DNA from 2 places in the Microbacterium sp. WCS2018Hpa-9 genome. Region 1 is predicted to be linked to the other one. Evidence: riboswitches for the same ligand, from Rfam matches in the RefSeq annotation. Region 1 holds a riboswitch; the other holds the start of a gene.
What was found. Region 1 has a riboswitch for thiamine pyrophosphate ahead of RQG82_RS04360 (ECF transporter S component). Riboswitches for the same ligand answer to the same signal wherever they lie in the genome.
Positions count from the first base shown of each region.

Region 2: another riboswitch for thiamine pyrophosphate. It lies ahead of thiM (hydroxyethylthiazole kinase); the one in region 1 lies ahead of RQG82_RS04360 (ECF transporter S component).

Region 1 covers NZ_JAVTIY010000002.1:117,901-125,822, forward strand. Annotated here, with positions in the region: gene RQG82_RS04345 (TerC family protein) at 68-1,153, opposite strand; gene RQG82_RS04350 (energy-coupling factor transporter transmembrane component T) at 1,371-2,168, opposite strand; gene RQG82_RS04355 (ABC transporter ATP-binding protein) at 2,165-3,625, opposite strand; gene RQG82_RS04360 (ECF transporter S component) at 3,622-4,278, opposite strand; TPP riboswitch at 4,272-4,381, opposite strand; gene RQG82_RS04365 (D-alanyl-D-alanine carboxypeptidase) at 4,464-6,125, shown strand; gene RQG82_RS04370 (ABC transporter ATP-binding protein) at 6,243-7,922, opposite strand, start outside.
Region 2 covers NZ_JAVTIY010000012.1:76,359-84,280, reverse strand. Annotated here, with positions in the region: gene argC (N-acetyl-gamma-glutamyl-phosphate reductase) at 1-352, opposite strand, end outside; gene RQG82_RS19305 (bifunctional hydroxymethylpyrimidine kinase/phosphomethylpyrimidine kinase) at 597-2,747, opposite strand; gene thiM (hydroxyethylthiazole kinase) at 2,744-3,592, opposite strand; TPP riboswitch at 3,583-3,676, opposite strand; gene RQG82_RS19295 (NAD-dependent epimerase/dehydratase family protein) at 3,699-4,664, opposite strand; gene RQG82_RS19290 (DUF402 domain-containing protein) at 4,729-5,445, opposite strand; gene pheT (phenylalanine--tRNA ligase subunit beta) at 5,568-7,922, opposite strand, start outside.

The DNA of each region.
Region 1 (7,922 bases):
GTGCCCGAGGTCATTCGGGCACCGGGTCTGTCAGGGTCTGCGGACGCGTCGGAGCGGCGCGACTGGTTCACGAGTGTTCCTTCTGGGTGTCGGTGAGGGATACAGAGGTGGAGGATGCCGAGGTGGAGGAAGCAGCGGGTGCATCCTCGACCGCGACCGGTGCCGATGCGGTCTCGAGCGCGTCGCGCTTGTCGTCTCGTCGCGTCTTCATGAGGCTCGCGATGGTGGCGACGGCGATGGTCGCGCCGATGAAGACCAGCGAGAACCAGATCGGGATCTCGGGCACCCACAGCAGCGGTTCGCCGCCGTTGATGAACGGCAGCTCGTTGACGTGCAGGGCGTGCATCACGAGCTTCACACCGATGAAGGCGAGGATGACCGCGAGGCCCTGGGCGAGGTAGACCAGGCGCTGCAGCAGACCGCCGATGAGGAAGTACAGCTGTCGCAGACCCATGAGGGCGAACGCGTTGGCCGTGAAGACGATGTAGGCCTCTTCGGTCAGACCGTAGATCGCGGGGATCGAGTCGACCGCGAAGATCAGGTCGACGAAGCCGATCGCGATGATCACGAGGAACATCGGCGTGAAGAAGCGCTTGCCGTCGCGCTGCACGGTCAGGCGGTCGCCGTTGTACTCGTCGCTCACCGGCAGGACGCGGCGCACGAAGCGCATGAAACGGCCGTTGGCGGGGTCGGACTCACCGTGGGCGAAGGCCTGGCGGTAGGCCAGGAACAGCAGCAGGGCGCCGAAGAGGTAGAAGATCCACGAGAAGTTCTCGATCAGCGTGGCACCGAGGGCGATGAACCCACCGCGCATGATCAGCGCGATCACGATGCCGATCATCAGCACCTTCTGTTGGTAGATCCGCGGCACGGCGAAGCCGGTCATCACGATCAGGAAGACGAAGAGGTTGTCGATCGACAGCGCCTTCTCGGTCAGGTAGCCGGCGAAGTACTCACCGCCGTACGTCCATCCCGACACGGTGCCGATGCCGACACCGAACAGCAGCGCGAGGCCGATGTAGAAGGCCGACCAGCGGGCGGACTCACCGATGGTCGGCTCATGGGGCTTTCGCACATGGGCGAAGAACTCGTACACGAAGAAGGCGATCGTGACGGCGATCGTGATGATCCACACGAGGGGGGTGATGTTCAAGGAGGTCTCCAGAAGACGAGGCGTGACGATGTCGACGCCAAGGTCTTCTCCATCCTCGAGAACGAGAACCGGGGACCCGGGATGCAGGGACATCCGTAATGACGAGCCGCCCGTGGTGGAGTACTCCCCTTGGGTTCACTCGATGCTAGCGAATACATCGGCATGTCAGCTATGAGAAAGCTGAGTGCACGCTGCCGGTCCGCCGCGTCCCGGCGCCTCAGGCGGTCGGGCCGAGGATGAAGTTCCAGGCCCCCGTCAGCACGGCGACCGTGATCGCGACCACCGGGATCACCGCCGCGACGACCACCAGCACCGTGTCTCGTCGGTCCCACCTCGACTCCCGCGCCCACGAGCGTCGGCCGGTGCCGCCGAAGCCGCGGGCCTCCATGGCGGTGGCCAGTGAGGATCCGCGGCGGATGGCCAGCACGAACAGCGCGAAGGCCATGCCGATCGCTCGGCGCACCCGCCCCTCGTCGGCGACGCCGCGCGCCCGCCGCGCGAGTGCCAGTGCACGCCAGTCATCGGCGAGCAGGCCCAGCATCCGCATTCCGGCGAGCGCGCCGACGACGAACCTCGCCGGCAGCTTCACCCGCTGAGCCAGGTCGTCGGCGAGGTCGGTGGGGTCGACCGTGATGAAGAGCACCACGGCGGGCAGCCCGATCGCGAGCACCCGCACGGCAGTCGCTGCGGCGAGGGCGAGCGATCCGTCGCTGACGCGCATGACCAGCCACTCGAAGTGCACCGTGCCGCTGGTCGCGCCGTAGAGGGCGATGGTGACCGCGCTCAGCGGCGCTGCGATCCACAGCACGGCGGTGCGGGTCCAGAACTCCTTGGCCCGCAGCCCCGCGAGAAGGAGCAGCGGGATCTCGAGCAGCAGTGCGACGGATGCCGAGACGACGTCGATCGTCAGCACGAGCGGCAGCGCGATCAACAGCGCGGCGGCGAGCTTTGCAAGGGCCGAGCGAGGGGCGATCGGCCCCGGTCGTTCGATGCGGGCGGTCAGCGGATCGATCATCGGCCGACCTCGATGCGCCGCGCGTGCAGCGCTTCCAGCACGGCCTCGTCATGGCTGATCGCCACGATCGCCGTGCCCTCGTCGCGCAGCCGTGCGATGAGGCCGACGAGTTCGGCCCAGGTCGTGGCGTCTTGCCCGAAGGTGGGTTCGTCGAGCACCAGCATCCGGGGCCGAGTGGCGAGGGCCGCCGCGACCGTGAGCCGCCGTTTCTCCCCTCCCGACAGCGTGTAGGGGTTGGCTCCGGCGAGCGAGGTCAGCCGCAGCCGTTCGAGCAGGTCGTCGACACGAGCGGTGATCTCGGCGTCCGGCAGCTTCAGCGCCCGCGGTCCGACCGACAGCTCGTCGCGCACGGTCGTTGTGAGCAGCTGGTGCTCGGGCGTCTGCATGACCGACGCGATGCGGGTGAGCAGGGCTCGAGAAGACCAGCGGATGGGGTCGGGCTTCTCTCCCGCTGCGAGCGCGGGCAGAGCCGAGACCCGGCCATCCTCGGCCGGGATCAGCCCGGCGAGTGTGAGCCCGAGCGTCGATTTGCCTGCGCCGTTCGCGCCGGTCACTCCGAGCACCTCGCCCGCGCGCACCTCGACATCGAACGGACCGGCTACCGCGAGCCCGCGCCGGCGGGCGACGGTGAGACCGCGCGCTGCGAGGAGGGTCTCCCCCGGCTCGTGCGCCGGCGCGGGCGGAACGGCGGGCGGGTGGCCGGGAACCCACACACCGGATGCTGCGAGCTCGGCCCCTCGCGCGCCGAGAATCTCGTCCGGGCTGCCATCGGCCAGCACGACCGTGCCCTCCGGCTCGGCACCGAGCACGATCACTCGGGTGACGAGCGGCAGCCAGACGTCGATGCGATGCTCGATCACCACGAGGGTGGCGCCCGTGGCGTCGAGGGCGGCGGCGACGGCATCGCGCACGTCCTGCACTCCCTCGGGGTCGAGGTTGGCGGTCGGCTCGTCGAGGAGGATGGCGCCCGGTCGCATGGCCAGCACGCCGGCGAGAGCGAGACGCTGCTTCTGACCGCCCGACAGCGCGGCCGTCGACCGATCGGGTGCGACGTCGAGCTCGACGGCATCCAGCGCCGCGCGCACCCGGTGCCAGATCTCGTCACGAGGGACGCCGAGGTTCTCGCAGCCGAACGCGACGTCGTCGCCGACCCTGGCGAGGATCGTCTGCGTGTCGGGGTCCTGCAGCACCATGCCGACCCGACCGCGCGCCTCGGTGGGCGGCACGCCGTCGACGAGCAGACCACCGTGCGTCTCGCCCTCGTCCGCGCCTCCGAGCACCCCGCCGAATCCCTGCAGCAGGGTCGACTTGCCAGAGCCCGAGGCGCCCAGCAGCAGCACCCGCTCGCCGGGTTCGATGCGCAGGGCGATGTCGCGCACAGCCCAGCGCAGCCGCGTCGCGTACCGCCACCCCCAGCCGCGTGCTTCGAGGGTGGCGGGAGTCGTGGGCGAGCTCACACCCGTGCGGTGACCTCGCGGCCGGCGGCGAACCGGCTGAGGGCGCCCGTGGCTGCGAGTCCTCGGGCGATCAACCACGCTCCGAGTCCGGCGATGACGGCACCCGAGATGGTCGTCGAGACGATGTACACGCTGGTGAAGAGCGTGTCGGCACCGGCGTACCAGAGGATGCGGTCGTTGATGCCGCACGCGAGTCCTGCGCCGGCACCCGCCAGCATCGCGACGGGCAGACGCCAGACGCCGTAGAGGAACACGAGGAAGATCAGCTCGGCACCGAGACCCTGCACGAGGCCCGAGACGATGGTGAGCGGACCCCACGCGTTGCCGACGAGGGCCGAGATGATCGCGGCGACCAGCTCGGTGTAGAGCGCGGCACCCGGCTTGCGGATGATCAGCGCGCCGAGCACACCGGCGATGAGCCAGGGGCCGGCGAGCAGGCCCTGCACACCGGGGAGCAACGGCTTCAGGATGCTGCTGGGCACCTCGTAGCCGACGTTCCAGAGCAGGAAGATCAGCGCACAGGCGACGGCGATGACGCTGGCGACGACGATGTCGACGACCCGCCAGCGCCAGAGTTCAGGGCGACCGAGGCCCCTCGGGGCGTGCGAGACGGATGCGGATTCCGTGGTGGATCCGGACGTGGATGTACTCATCAGTGACTCCTCCCTGCGCTGGCATTACCCAGATCAGGTTCGACGGTCGAAGCGCGATTCGCTCCCTCTCAGCCCGGCTCGCCGGACTCCCGTGGTTGTTCTGACGATCTTACCCAGTGCCGACACTCACGTCTGCTCCTGTTGCAGCGACACGGATCCCTGCGCGAGTTCGGTACCGTGAGGAGGTGACCGCTCCTGACTCCGCCGAGGCCACCGCCTCCGCCGTTCCTGCGGGCGACGCGTCAACGCCCGATGCGTCAGCGCCTGCCGGGTCGACGGCTGAAGCGTCGGCGCCTGCTGAGTCAGCGCCTGCCGGTTCGACGGCAGCCGGCTCGACGGCGGCACAGCCTGATGCCGACGTCTCGTCGGCCGGCCCCGTGGATGGGACATCCGAATCGGATGCGGGTGACGACGCCGCCGCGCTCGGCGCTCTGGAGACCGCTCTCGCCACTCCCGATCCCGAGACGACTCCCGATGCCCAGTGGGCGGAGGGCACCAGCGGTGGGACGCCGCTGACGTGGGTCGATGCGGTCGAAGTCGCTCGACACCCCGCGATCGAGGCGCTCGATGAGACGCCTCCCCCGGCGAGCGGCGGCGCACTTCTGACGGGAGCGCACCTGCGCCCCGCGATCACTCGCCCCGGCGTTCTGGTCCCGCTCGGTGTTCTCGTCGGATTGCTCGGCACCTATGTCGGGTCGGCCATGCTGTGGCCGTTGCACGAGGTGGCGCCGACGGTGCAGGCAGTGGAGCTCACGACCGTCGCCGCACCCGCGGCCGCGATCACCTGGCCCACCCAGGGAAGCGCGGCTGTGGGAATCGGCGGAATAGGCACGATGTCGTCGTCGCTCGATGCGGCTGCGATCGCGAGCGTCACCAAGGTGGTCTCGAGCCTGATGGTGCTCGATCGAATGCCTCTCGCCGTGGGCGAGCAGGGCCCGGAGTTCTCGTTCACGCGGGCAGACAACCTGGCGTACTGGGACTACCGCCGCTCCGACCAGTCGGCACTCGACGTGCCCGTGGGCGGCACTCTCACCGAGTTCCAGCTCCTGCAGGGAACGCTGCTCGGTTCGGCGAACAACTACATCGATCGTCTCTCGCAGGAGATCTGGGGCTCCCCGTCGGCATTCACCGCCGCGGCGGAGGTGTGGCTGCGCGACCGCGGCCTCGACGGCATCACGATCGTGACCCCGTCTGGCTTCGACGACCGCAACAGGGCCACGCCCGAGTCGCTCGTCGCGCTCGCCGAGCTGGCGATGCAGAATCCCGTGTTCGCCGGCATCGTCGGCACCCCGTCGGTCGATCTTCCGGGCGCGGGCACGGTGGTGAACACGAACGGGATGCTGGCGGATCCTGGCGTGGTCGGCGTCAAGACCGGCACGCTCGGAGACAGTTGGAACCTGTTGACCGCGAAGGTCATCACCATCGACGACACGACCGTGCACCTCTATGCGTCGGTTCTCGGGCAGGCCGACGATGAGCAGCGCCTCGCCCAGACCCGCTCGCTGTTCTCGCAGGTCGAGACCGCCTTGGAGCAGCAGGCTCCCTCTGTCGCGGCGGGCACGGTCGTCGGCACGGTCACGACGCCGTGGGGTGCGACCGCCGATGTCGTGACGGATGCCGACGCCGACATCGTGCTGTGGAACGGCGCGATGGCCGAGGCCTCGACCGACTTCTCCCTCGGCGACGACCGCGAATCGGGCGACGAGGTCGGCACGATGACGAGCACCGGACCGTTGAACACGGTGACGACGTCGCTGTCGCTCGCAGAAGACGTCGATGCCCCCAGCCCGTGGTGGCGCCTGACCCATCCGCTCGAGCTCCTCGGCATCACCGAAGCTCAGCGCTGAGGACAGCAGAATGCCCCGCCCCCGAATGAACGGGAGTCGGGGCAATCTGCTGATCAGGTCAGGTGCTGACAAGGTCGCGCGCTGACCCGGTCTGGTGCTGACCGGGTCTCGTGCGGATCAGGCCCTCTGGCCGCCGTCATCCGGACGCTCGACGACCGCCTGCGCGGCTGCAGCCTCGGCGGCAGGAACCTGCGCCCCGACCGAGACTCCGACCTGTGCTGCCGCAGCCGCTTCTTCGGCGTCGCCGCTGACGACGACAGGGGTCGAGCCCGTGAGCGCGTCCTCTGCGTCGATGTCGGTCGCCGCCTGCTCGAACTGCGACTGGTAGAGGCGCCAGTACGCGCCCTGCGCGGTGATGAGCTCGTCGTGCGTGCCCTTCTCGACGATGTCACCGTGCTCCATCACGAGGATGAGGTCGGCGTCGCGGATGGTCGACAGACGGTGGGCGATCACGAACGATGTGCGTCCCTGGCGCAGCGCCGCCATCGCGTGCTGCAGCAGCACCTCGGTGCGGGTGTCGACCGCCGACGTCGCCTCGTCGAGGATCAGGATCGACGGCTGAGCGACGAACGCCCGGGCGATCGTGATCAGCTGGCGTTCACCCGCTGAGACGTTCGACGCGTCCTCGTCGAGCACCGTGTCGTAGCCCTCGGGGAGGGAGCGCACGAAGCGATCGACATACGTCGCCTTCGCCGCCTCGAGAACCTCTTCGTCGGTCGCCGTGGAGCGCCCGTATCGGATGTTCTCGCGGATGCTCCCGGCGAACAGCCACGGGTCCTGCAACACCATGCCGGTGCGCGAGCGCAGCTGCTCGCGAGTGACCTCCGAGATGTCCTGGCCGTCGAGCAGGATCCGCCCGCCGTTCAGTTCGTAGAACCGCATGATGAGGTTGACGAGCGTCGTCTTGCCCGCTCCCGTCGGACCGACGATCGCGACCGTCTGACCGGGCTCGACCCGGAACGAGAGGTCGGTGATGAGCGGACGCTCGGGCGTGTACGAGAACGCGACGTTCTCGAACTCCACGACGCCCTTGCCGTCGGCGAGCTTCGGAGCGTCGATGGCATCGGCCTCCTGCTCTTCGGTGTCGAGCAGCTCGAACACCCGCTCGGCGGACGCCGTTCCGGACTGCACGACCGCGGCCATGCCACCGAGCTCCGACAGCGGCTGCGTGAACTGCTGCGAGTACTGGATGAACGCCTGCACGTCTCCGAGACGCAGCTGTCCGCTCGCGACCATAAGACCGCCGAGCACCGCGATGCCCACATAGGTGAGGCTGCCGACGAAGGTCATCGCCGGCATGATGATGCCGGAGAGGAACTGCGCCTTGAAGCTCGCCTGGAACAGCTCCTCGTTCTCGTCCTTGAACTTCTCGAGCGCATCCTGCTCGCGACCGAAGACCTTGACCAGCGCGTGGCCGGAGAAAGCCTCTTCGACGCGGGCGTTCAGTCGGCCGACCTTGCGCCACTGAGTGCCGAACGCCTTCTGCGACCGCGGGCCGATGACACCGAAGATCACGCCCATGAGCGGCAGTGCCACCAGAGCGACGAGCGCGAGCTGCCACGAGATCGAGAACATCAGCACCAGCACGCCCACGACCGTGAGCACGGCCGTGATCGCGCCCGACAGCGACTGCTGCATCGTCTGCGTGATGTTGTCGATGTCGTTGGTCACACGCGAGATCAGGTCGCCGCGCTGCACCTTGTCGAAGTACGACAGGGGCAGGCGGTTGATCTTCGCCTCGACCTCTTCGCGCAGGCGCCACATGGTGCGCACCATGATGACGTTGATCACGTAGCC
Region 2 (7,922 bases), on a different contig from region 1:
GGAAGTCGCCGCCGTAGAAGGCATCCCATGAGTCCTGGGACGTCAGTCGGTGGTCGGCTCCCGCGTCGATGACGAGCGGGGTGTCGCCGAGCGCATCCGTGTACTGACCGGACTGGCCGTGCGGCAGCGCGAGGAACACGATGTCGTGGCCTGCGAGCGTCTCAGGTGTGGTGTCCTGCAGGGTGAGGTGGGCGAGTGACCGCAGGTGCGGCTGATGCTGCACGAGCGGCTGACCGGCGTTCGAGTGAGCAGTCACGGTGCGGATCTCGATGTCCGGGTGAGACGCGAGGAGGCGCAGGATCTCGCCGCCCGCGTAGCCGGATGCGCCGGAGACGGCGACGGAGTACGTCATTCTTCTACCTTAACGGTCGGACCCCTCGTCGAACGCGGGGTGCAGTGTCGGGAACCGGGGCGGCGACACCGGCACTCGACCGCCGTGCGTATGCAGGCAGAAGCGCAGGGTCGCCTAGAGTCGGCGGCCGCTGCGGCGTCGGCGCACGGCGATGACGCTCGGAACGAGCGTCAGAGTTGCGGTGGCGGCCGAAGGCATGCCGCGACGATAGCGCGCTCGTCGCGGCATGCGCAAATCCGGTCCGTCATCTGCGAGACGCGTGGGCTCCGGGGGCTGCGAAGAACGCGAGCTCGTGCGCACTCGAGACCTCGAACGCTCGGAGCATCCGTCGACGCCGCGGGGCGTCCGCCTGCGTCGCCGCGTCCATCACGAAGTCGATCGCCTGCTCCGTCACGTTCTCGAAGGCCGGATCGGCGTAGGTCGCGAGCCACGACGCATACGGATGCTCGGGATCACGGGCGTACTCGCCGAACGCACCCGCGTGCAGGCGCCTTCCGAGATCCGTGTAGAGCCAGAAGCAGGGCAGCACGGCGGCGATGAGCTCGGCGTGGTCTCCGCCGAAGGCCACGGAACGCAGATGATCGAGGTACGCGACGGTCGCTGGCGCCGGATCCGCGGCGAAGGTCCCCTCCTCCACGCCCGAGCCGGGGGTCAGCCACGAGGCATGGAGTTCGAGCTCTCCGGCGATCGAGCCGTGGGCCGACTGCGCCCAGAACGCCTGTTCGTGCGATGTCGGGGCGAGCCGCGCGGCCTCGGCGAGCACCCTGGCGTACTCCCGGAGATACAGCGCGTCCTGTCGGAGGTAGAACAGGAACCACTCACGGTCCAGCGTCCCGTCAGCGAGAGCGCCGATGAACGGCAGCTCGTCGATGTCGGCCCGGAGGTGCGCGATCCGCTCCCACCACTGGTCCCGGATGTGCGCCCGGTCAGGAACGGTCTCGAGTCCGCCACGTCGCCACAGGCCTCCGAAGTGGTTGATCGGCCCGTGCCCTCGCCCGACGTGGAGTGCATCGCTCTGTGTCAACGACTCCCGCAGCCACGAGCGGGCCGAGCCGACCGCGTCGATGAGTGACTCGCCCCTCGCGAGCCGGGTGGCGAGCGCCGACGAGAGCGAGCACCCCGTGCCATGCGTGTTGCGAGTCGGGATGCGCGTACCCGGATATACCCGAGTCACTCCCCCGGCCGCGTCGATCACCGCGTCGGGAACGTCGTCGCCGTCGAGATGCCCTCCCTTCACGAGCACCGCCGCACCGATCCGGTCGGAGAGCGCGGCAGCGGCCTCGAGCGCGTCGTCCCACCCGTCGATCGCGTGGTCGGCGAGCGCAGCGAGCTCCGCGAGGTTGGGCGTCACGACATGCGCGCGTTCGAGGAGTCCGCGCAGCGCGACCTCGGCATCCCGGTCGAGAAGCCGATCGCCACTGGTCGCGACCATGACCGGGTCGAGCACGACGATCGGCGGCCGCACGGCATCGAGCCAGTCGGCGACCGTGCGGATCACGTCGGCGTTCGCCAGCATCCCGATCTTGACCGCATCGATGACGATGTCGTCTGAGATCGCGGCGAGCTGCTCACGCAGAAACTCCGCGGGCGGCACATGCACCGCCCGCACTCCCGCGGTGTTCTGAGCGGTGAGTGCGGTCAGAGCCGCCATGCCGTACCCGCCGTTCGCGGCGATGGACTTGAGGTCGGCTTGGATTCCCGCACCGCCCGAAGGGTCGCTCCCGGCGATGCTGAGGACCCGCGGCGTGCCTGACGCTCGCCACCGCCGGAGGAACGCCTGTGCAGCCTGCCTCGGATCGACGGCGGCGCAGACGGCCGAGACCACCGCGAGGCCCGCCGCGTCCGCGTCGCGAAGACGCTCGGTGTCATCGATGCCCACCCCGCCGATGGCCACGCAGGGAAGAGCGCACGTCGCGACGAGCGACCGGAAGCCGTCGATGCCCAGTGCCGGCGGATGGTCGGGTTTGGTGCTCGTGGGGCGGATCACACCGACGCCGAGATAGTCGACCACGCCGGCAGGCAGAGCCGCCACCGCGTCGAGGTGCTCGGGTGTGTTCGCCGTCAACCCGATGATCGCCTCGGCACCCAGTCGCTCTCGCGCCCGTTCCACCGACGCATCCCCCTGACCGAGATGCACACCGTCGACGCGCGCGCCCCGGTCGCGAGCGGCGAGCACCGCGTCGACACGATCGTTCACCAGGAGGAGCGCGCGGCCGGCGATCACGCGCGACAGCTCGACCAGCTGATCGGCGGTCTCGGCATCGGTCGCGCTCTTGTCACGCAGCTGCACGATACGAACTCCCCCGTCGACCGCCAGGCGCACGGTCTCGACGACACCCCGCTCACCGCAGAGGTCGGCATCCGTGACGAGGTAGAGCGAGAGGTCGGCGATCACAGCGTCTGCTCCTGCACACGCGCGGAGGCCACCAGGTCAGCCGGCTGCACGGCGGCGAGCGCGTCGAGCAGAGCGACGGCGAAGGTGCCGGGGCCCGCGACGTGCACCGCGGCCCGCTCGGCGGCGATCGTGTAGACGAGGCTCGCCGAGCCCACCGCCGTGAGCGGATCGGCCGAGGTCGAGCGAGCGGCGCCGAGGAACGCGGCCATGACGGCGCCCAACGCGCACCCACCGCCGGTGACCCGGGTGAGCAGCTCGTGACCGTTCGCTATGCGTAGCAGCCGGACGCCATCGGTCACCAGGTCGACCGGCCCGGACACTGCGACCACAGAGCCATGACGCGTGGCGAGAGCGAGCGCTGCCTCTGCCGCGGAGTCGGTCGTATCGACCGCGTCCACACCGCGGCCGCCTGCACTGAGTCCGGCGAGTGCGAGGATCTCGGACGCATTCCCTCTGATCGCCGTGGGGCGCGAGGCGACAAGCTCGTGAGCGAGGGCCGTGCGCACCGGCAGAGCGCCGATCGCGACGGGATCCAGCACCCACGGAATTCCTGCGGCGACCGCGCCGGCGGCGGCTTCGAGGCTCGCCGCCCGCTGCCCGGGGGTCGGCGTGCCGAGGTTGATCAGCACACCGGAGGCCACCCCGGCGAACATGCCGGCTTCATCGACGATGTCGACCATCGCCGGCGCCGCGCCGAGGGCGAGCAGCACGTTGGCGGTGAACCCCGTGACGACGCTGTTGGTGATGCAGTGGGTCAGAGGTGGACTCTCGCGCAGCTCGGACAAGAGCTCGGCGGCCGAGGCGACCAGGGTCGATTCGGATTCAGGACGCAGACGATCGCTCAATGCGACATCCCTTCGCTAGTACGAACTAGATCAGGTTCGACGGGTCTGTTCTCAGCCGCGGATGCGGCACCCCGTGTCACTACTCGGAGTCTAGCGACGCGCGCCGTCAGGGCAGAAGCTGGAGCAGCGCGAGTTCGTCGGTTCGGGTCAGACCGGCTCGCCGCTCGCGATCGACACCGCGTTCCTGCTCGTCTTCGACCACGGCAGCGATCGTCTCGTCGAGCGGGCGCAGCTCGCCCCCGGCCGCACGGTAAAGCGCGTTCGACCTCGTCATGAAACCCGTCATGTCGCTTGGCAGCCACAGCGGCAGCGATCGCTCCCCTGCCCAGTACTCCACGTCGTTCTCGACGAGCCAGTCGTCCGTCGCCGTCACCGTGTCTCCCCGGTGCCCGGCGTGCGTGCGCACCGCCTCGATGACCTCGGCCATCGGGTACCGGTCGCCGATCGTGTTGATCGCGCCGGTGGCGGTGGTCGTGCTGATGAACTCCGACAGGTCATCGACGTCGATCACCTGCACGTCGCGTCCGTCGGCACGTGGGAGCAGCACCGGTTCGTCGTGAGCGCGCAGGAACGCCGCAGCCCAGTATCCGAAGCGATCGCTCGGATCGTCCTTGCCGACGATCAGCCCCGGGCGCACGATCAGCATTCGGTCGCCGAGCGTCCGAACCGCGTTCTCCGCGGCCACCTTCTGCGGCCCATACTCGTAGTCATCTCCGGCGCGGGCCGGCATATGCAACGGCGCGGACTCGTCTGCCCCGGCCGTCTCGTCATCGGAATATGCAGACATCGACGACACGTACGTCCAGCGGGCTGCTCGCGCGCCGAGCGCCTCGACTGCCGCCGCGACATGCGCCGCATTCGATGAGACGTCGATCACGTGGTCCCAGTCGCGACCGCAGACGGCGTCGTAGGCGTCGGCGTCGTCACGATCGGCCAGAACCAGGCTCGCCCCCTCCGGGGACGGTCGCCCTCCTCGCGCGAGGCACATCACTGTCGCCCCGTTCACCAGCAGGCGTCTGGCGATCCGACCGGACAACCAGCCGGTCCCGCCGAGGATCAGAACGTCAGTCATGGACCCATGCCACCATCTTCGCCGTGCGAGGGGAAGGTCCTTCCGCTCACGGCGGATGCCGGGTTCACCGCAGGCGGAGGTCGGACAGCCCTGTCAGCTCCGGAACGGTCCAGGAGGGATCCGGCCGCCAGTCGAGCCATTCCGGGGCGAAGGGCCAGTCAGCCTCGCGGAACGACGCGATCGCCGCGTCCGCGTGCCGCTCGATCTGCGCCGCCTGCTCGGATGTGAGGCGGCCCTGCTCGACGGCAGCGATCACCTCGTCCTCATCCTTCAGGTGCACCCGTCCGTCCGGCTCGATCTCGACGTCGAGGATGTGGTCCGAAGAGTACGTATCGCTGTCGGTGCGCAGGTGCGCGTTCTCGAGGTTCACGTACCAGCCGGCGAACTGCCAGTCCGAGCCGCTCACATCGCTCCAGAAGAGCCACACCGACCACGCGGCACCCGCCGGGGCGATCCGCAGGATGCCGTTGCCCCACCACTCCTCCACGATCCGTGTCCGCGGGTCGAGCCATCGTCGCTCGAGGGGAACCGTCCGGACGCGTTCGCCCGCAGGAGTGCCCTGCCCCTCCTGCAGCGTGCCCGGAGCGAGCCAGGCGATGAGGCCCCGCTCGTCGTCGCGGACCACTCGCATGGGAGTGATCGTCGATGCGTCGCCGGGCTGCCACCCCGGCTTCCGGTAATGCCAGGAGATCTGATCGCCCGGGGCGAGGAAGGGCGCCTCGCCGATCGGTCGGACGCCATCGGGAACCGCCGCAGGTGTGCTGTGGGGGAGGATGCTCATCACGACACGCTATCTCGGGGCAGGCCGATGTCAGGTCGGCTCGGCGGTGACGATCACAGCCGGCTCGAGGGCGAGGCGGCGGACTGCATCCCGCACTGGGATGCAGCCCGCTCTCGGCGATGTCAGTCGCGCAGAGTCGCGCCGAAGCGCTCGGCCGCCACAGCGACACCCGCGAGCTTCGCCTCGGTCGCCTCTGCGGCGGTGAGCGTGCGATCGCTCGCGCGGAACCGCAACGCGAAGGTGAGGCTCTTCTGTCCTTCGGCGACGCCTTCGCCGCGGTAGTCGTCGACGAGACGGATCGCCTCGAGGAGCTCCCCCGCGCCTTCGGCCAGTGCAGCGCGTACCGAGCCTGCGGGGACATCGGCGCCCAGCACGAGCGACACGTCCTGCGTCGCAGCGGGGAACGTCGAGAGCGAGGCGGCGACAGCTCGGCCGCCCCCCAGCCCGAGGACCTGATCGAGGTCGAGCTCGAGCACGGTCGCGCGACCCGGCAGGTCTGCTCCCGCTGCGACGTCGGGGTGGAGTTCTCCGACGTATCCGACCTCGACGTCGCCGACGGTGAGCACGCCGGTGCGCCCGGGGTGCAGTGCCGTGCGCTCGCCCTGGGCCACATCGATGTCCACGCCGGCGGCTGCCGCGATGACTCTGGCGGCATCCAGTGCCTCGGAGAGTCCGGACGGCTCGGCGGCGCGTCCGGGCTGTCGTGCGACGACATTGCCCGTGAACAGCGCCGCGACGTGGCGGTGCTGCGGCGGGATCGACGCGTTCAGCGCGGCGAGGGTCTCGTCTGACGGACGCACGCCGAGCGGAGGCACCTCGTCGGTTCCGTAGTCGACACCCGGCTCAGGAAGGAACACGACTCCGGTCTCGAACAGCGCGAGATCCGTGAGGCCGCGCGAGATGTTGCGGTGCGCGATCTGCAGCAGCCCGGGGACGAGCGAGCGACGCAGGAACGGCGCAGAGCCGTCGAGCGGGTTCGCGAGCCGGATGCTGGGCAGGTGCTCTCCCGACGCCGAACCGTGCAGGTCGTTCTCGGCCTCGGTCGTGAAGGGGAACGAGGGCGTCTCGACGAGACCGGCTGCCGCCAGCGCGTCAGCGACGCGACGGCGCCCCTGCTGGTGCGGCGTCAGGCCACGGCCGGAGGGAGGCGTCGGCAGCACCGAGGGGATGCGGTCGAGACCGTGGATGCGCGCGACCTCTTCGGCGAGAGACCACTTGTCGGTGAGGTCGGGGCGCCAGGTCGGCGGGATGACGGCCCAGCCGGCATCTACCTCGGTGACCTCGCCGCCGATCGTCGTGAGCGCACCCACGATCTCGTCGTCGGAGTAGTCGACGCCGATGAGTCCCTGCACGAAGCCTCTCGGCAGCTCGATGTCGGCCACGAAGACCTCGGCGAAGAGCGCGCCGCCCTCTTCGGTGAGCGTGCCACCGGCGAACTCGACCATCAGGTCGGCGGCTCGACGAGCGGCGACGAACGGCACGAGGGGGTCGACGCCGCGCTCGAAGCGCTTTGACGCCTCACTGGGGAGCTTGTGACGACGGGCGGTGCGCGCGATCGTCACGGGGTCGAACGTCGCGGCCTCGATGAGGACATTGCGCGTCGTGTCGCTCATCTCGGTCGTGCCGCCGCCCATGACACCGGCCAGGCCGATGGGCCCGGATCCATCGGTGATCAGGAGATCCTCGACATGGAGCTTTCGCTCCTGGCCGTCGAGAGTCGTCATCTTCTCACCGGGGGTCGCGCGGCGCACAATGATGCCACCCGCGAGCTTGTCGAGGTCGTATCCGTGCAGCGGCTGCCCCAGCTCGAGCATCACGTAGTTGGTGATGTCGATCAGGATGCCGAGCGAGCGCATGCCGGCGAGCGACAGGCGAGCGATCATCCACGGCGGGGTCGGGCGCGACGGGTCGACATCGCGGACGACCCTGGTGACGAACTCGCTCGCGCCGACGCGGCCGCGCACGGGGGCGGCGTCGTCGACGATCGCGGTGTGACCGGTTCCGGGCTGGAGCTCGGCGAAGTCGCGCTCGGCCGGGTCGCGGAAGGTCGCGCCGGTCGCGTGCGAGTACTCGCGGGCGACGCCACGCAGCGAGAACGCGTACCCGCGGTCGGGCGTGACGTTGATCTCGACAGCGACGTCATCGAGTCCGAGCAGGCTGATGGCGTCGGTTCCGACGGGGGCGTCGATACCGAGGTCTGCCAGCACGAGGATGCCGTTGTGCTCATCACCGAGACCCAGCTCGCGCGCCGAAGCGATCATGCCGTCGGACACGTGACCGTAGGTCTTGCGAGCAGCGATCGGGAACGGGCCTGGCAGCACGGCGCCCGGCAGAGTCACGACGACCTTGTCGCCGGCGACGAAGTTGTGTGCGCCGCAGACGATCCCGCGGATGCCGCCGTTCGCCTCGCCGACGTCGACCTGGCACCAGTTGATCGTCTTGCCGTTCGACTGCGGCTCCCCCTCGAGGGAGACGAC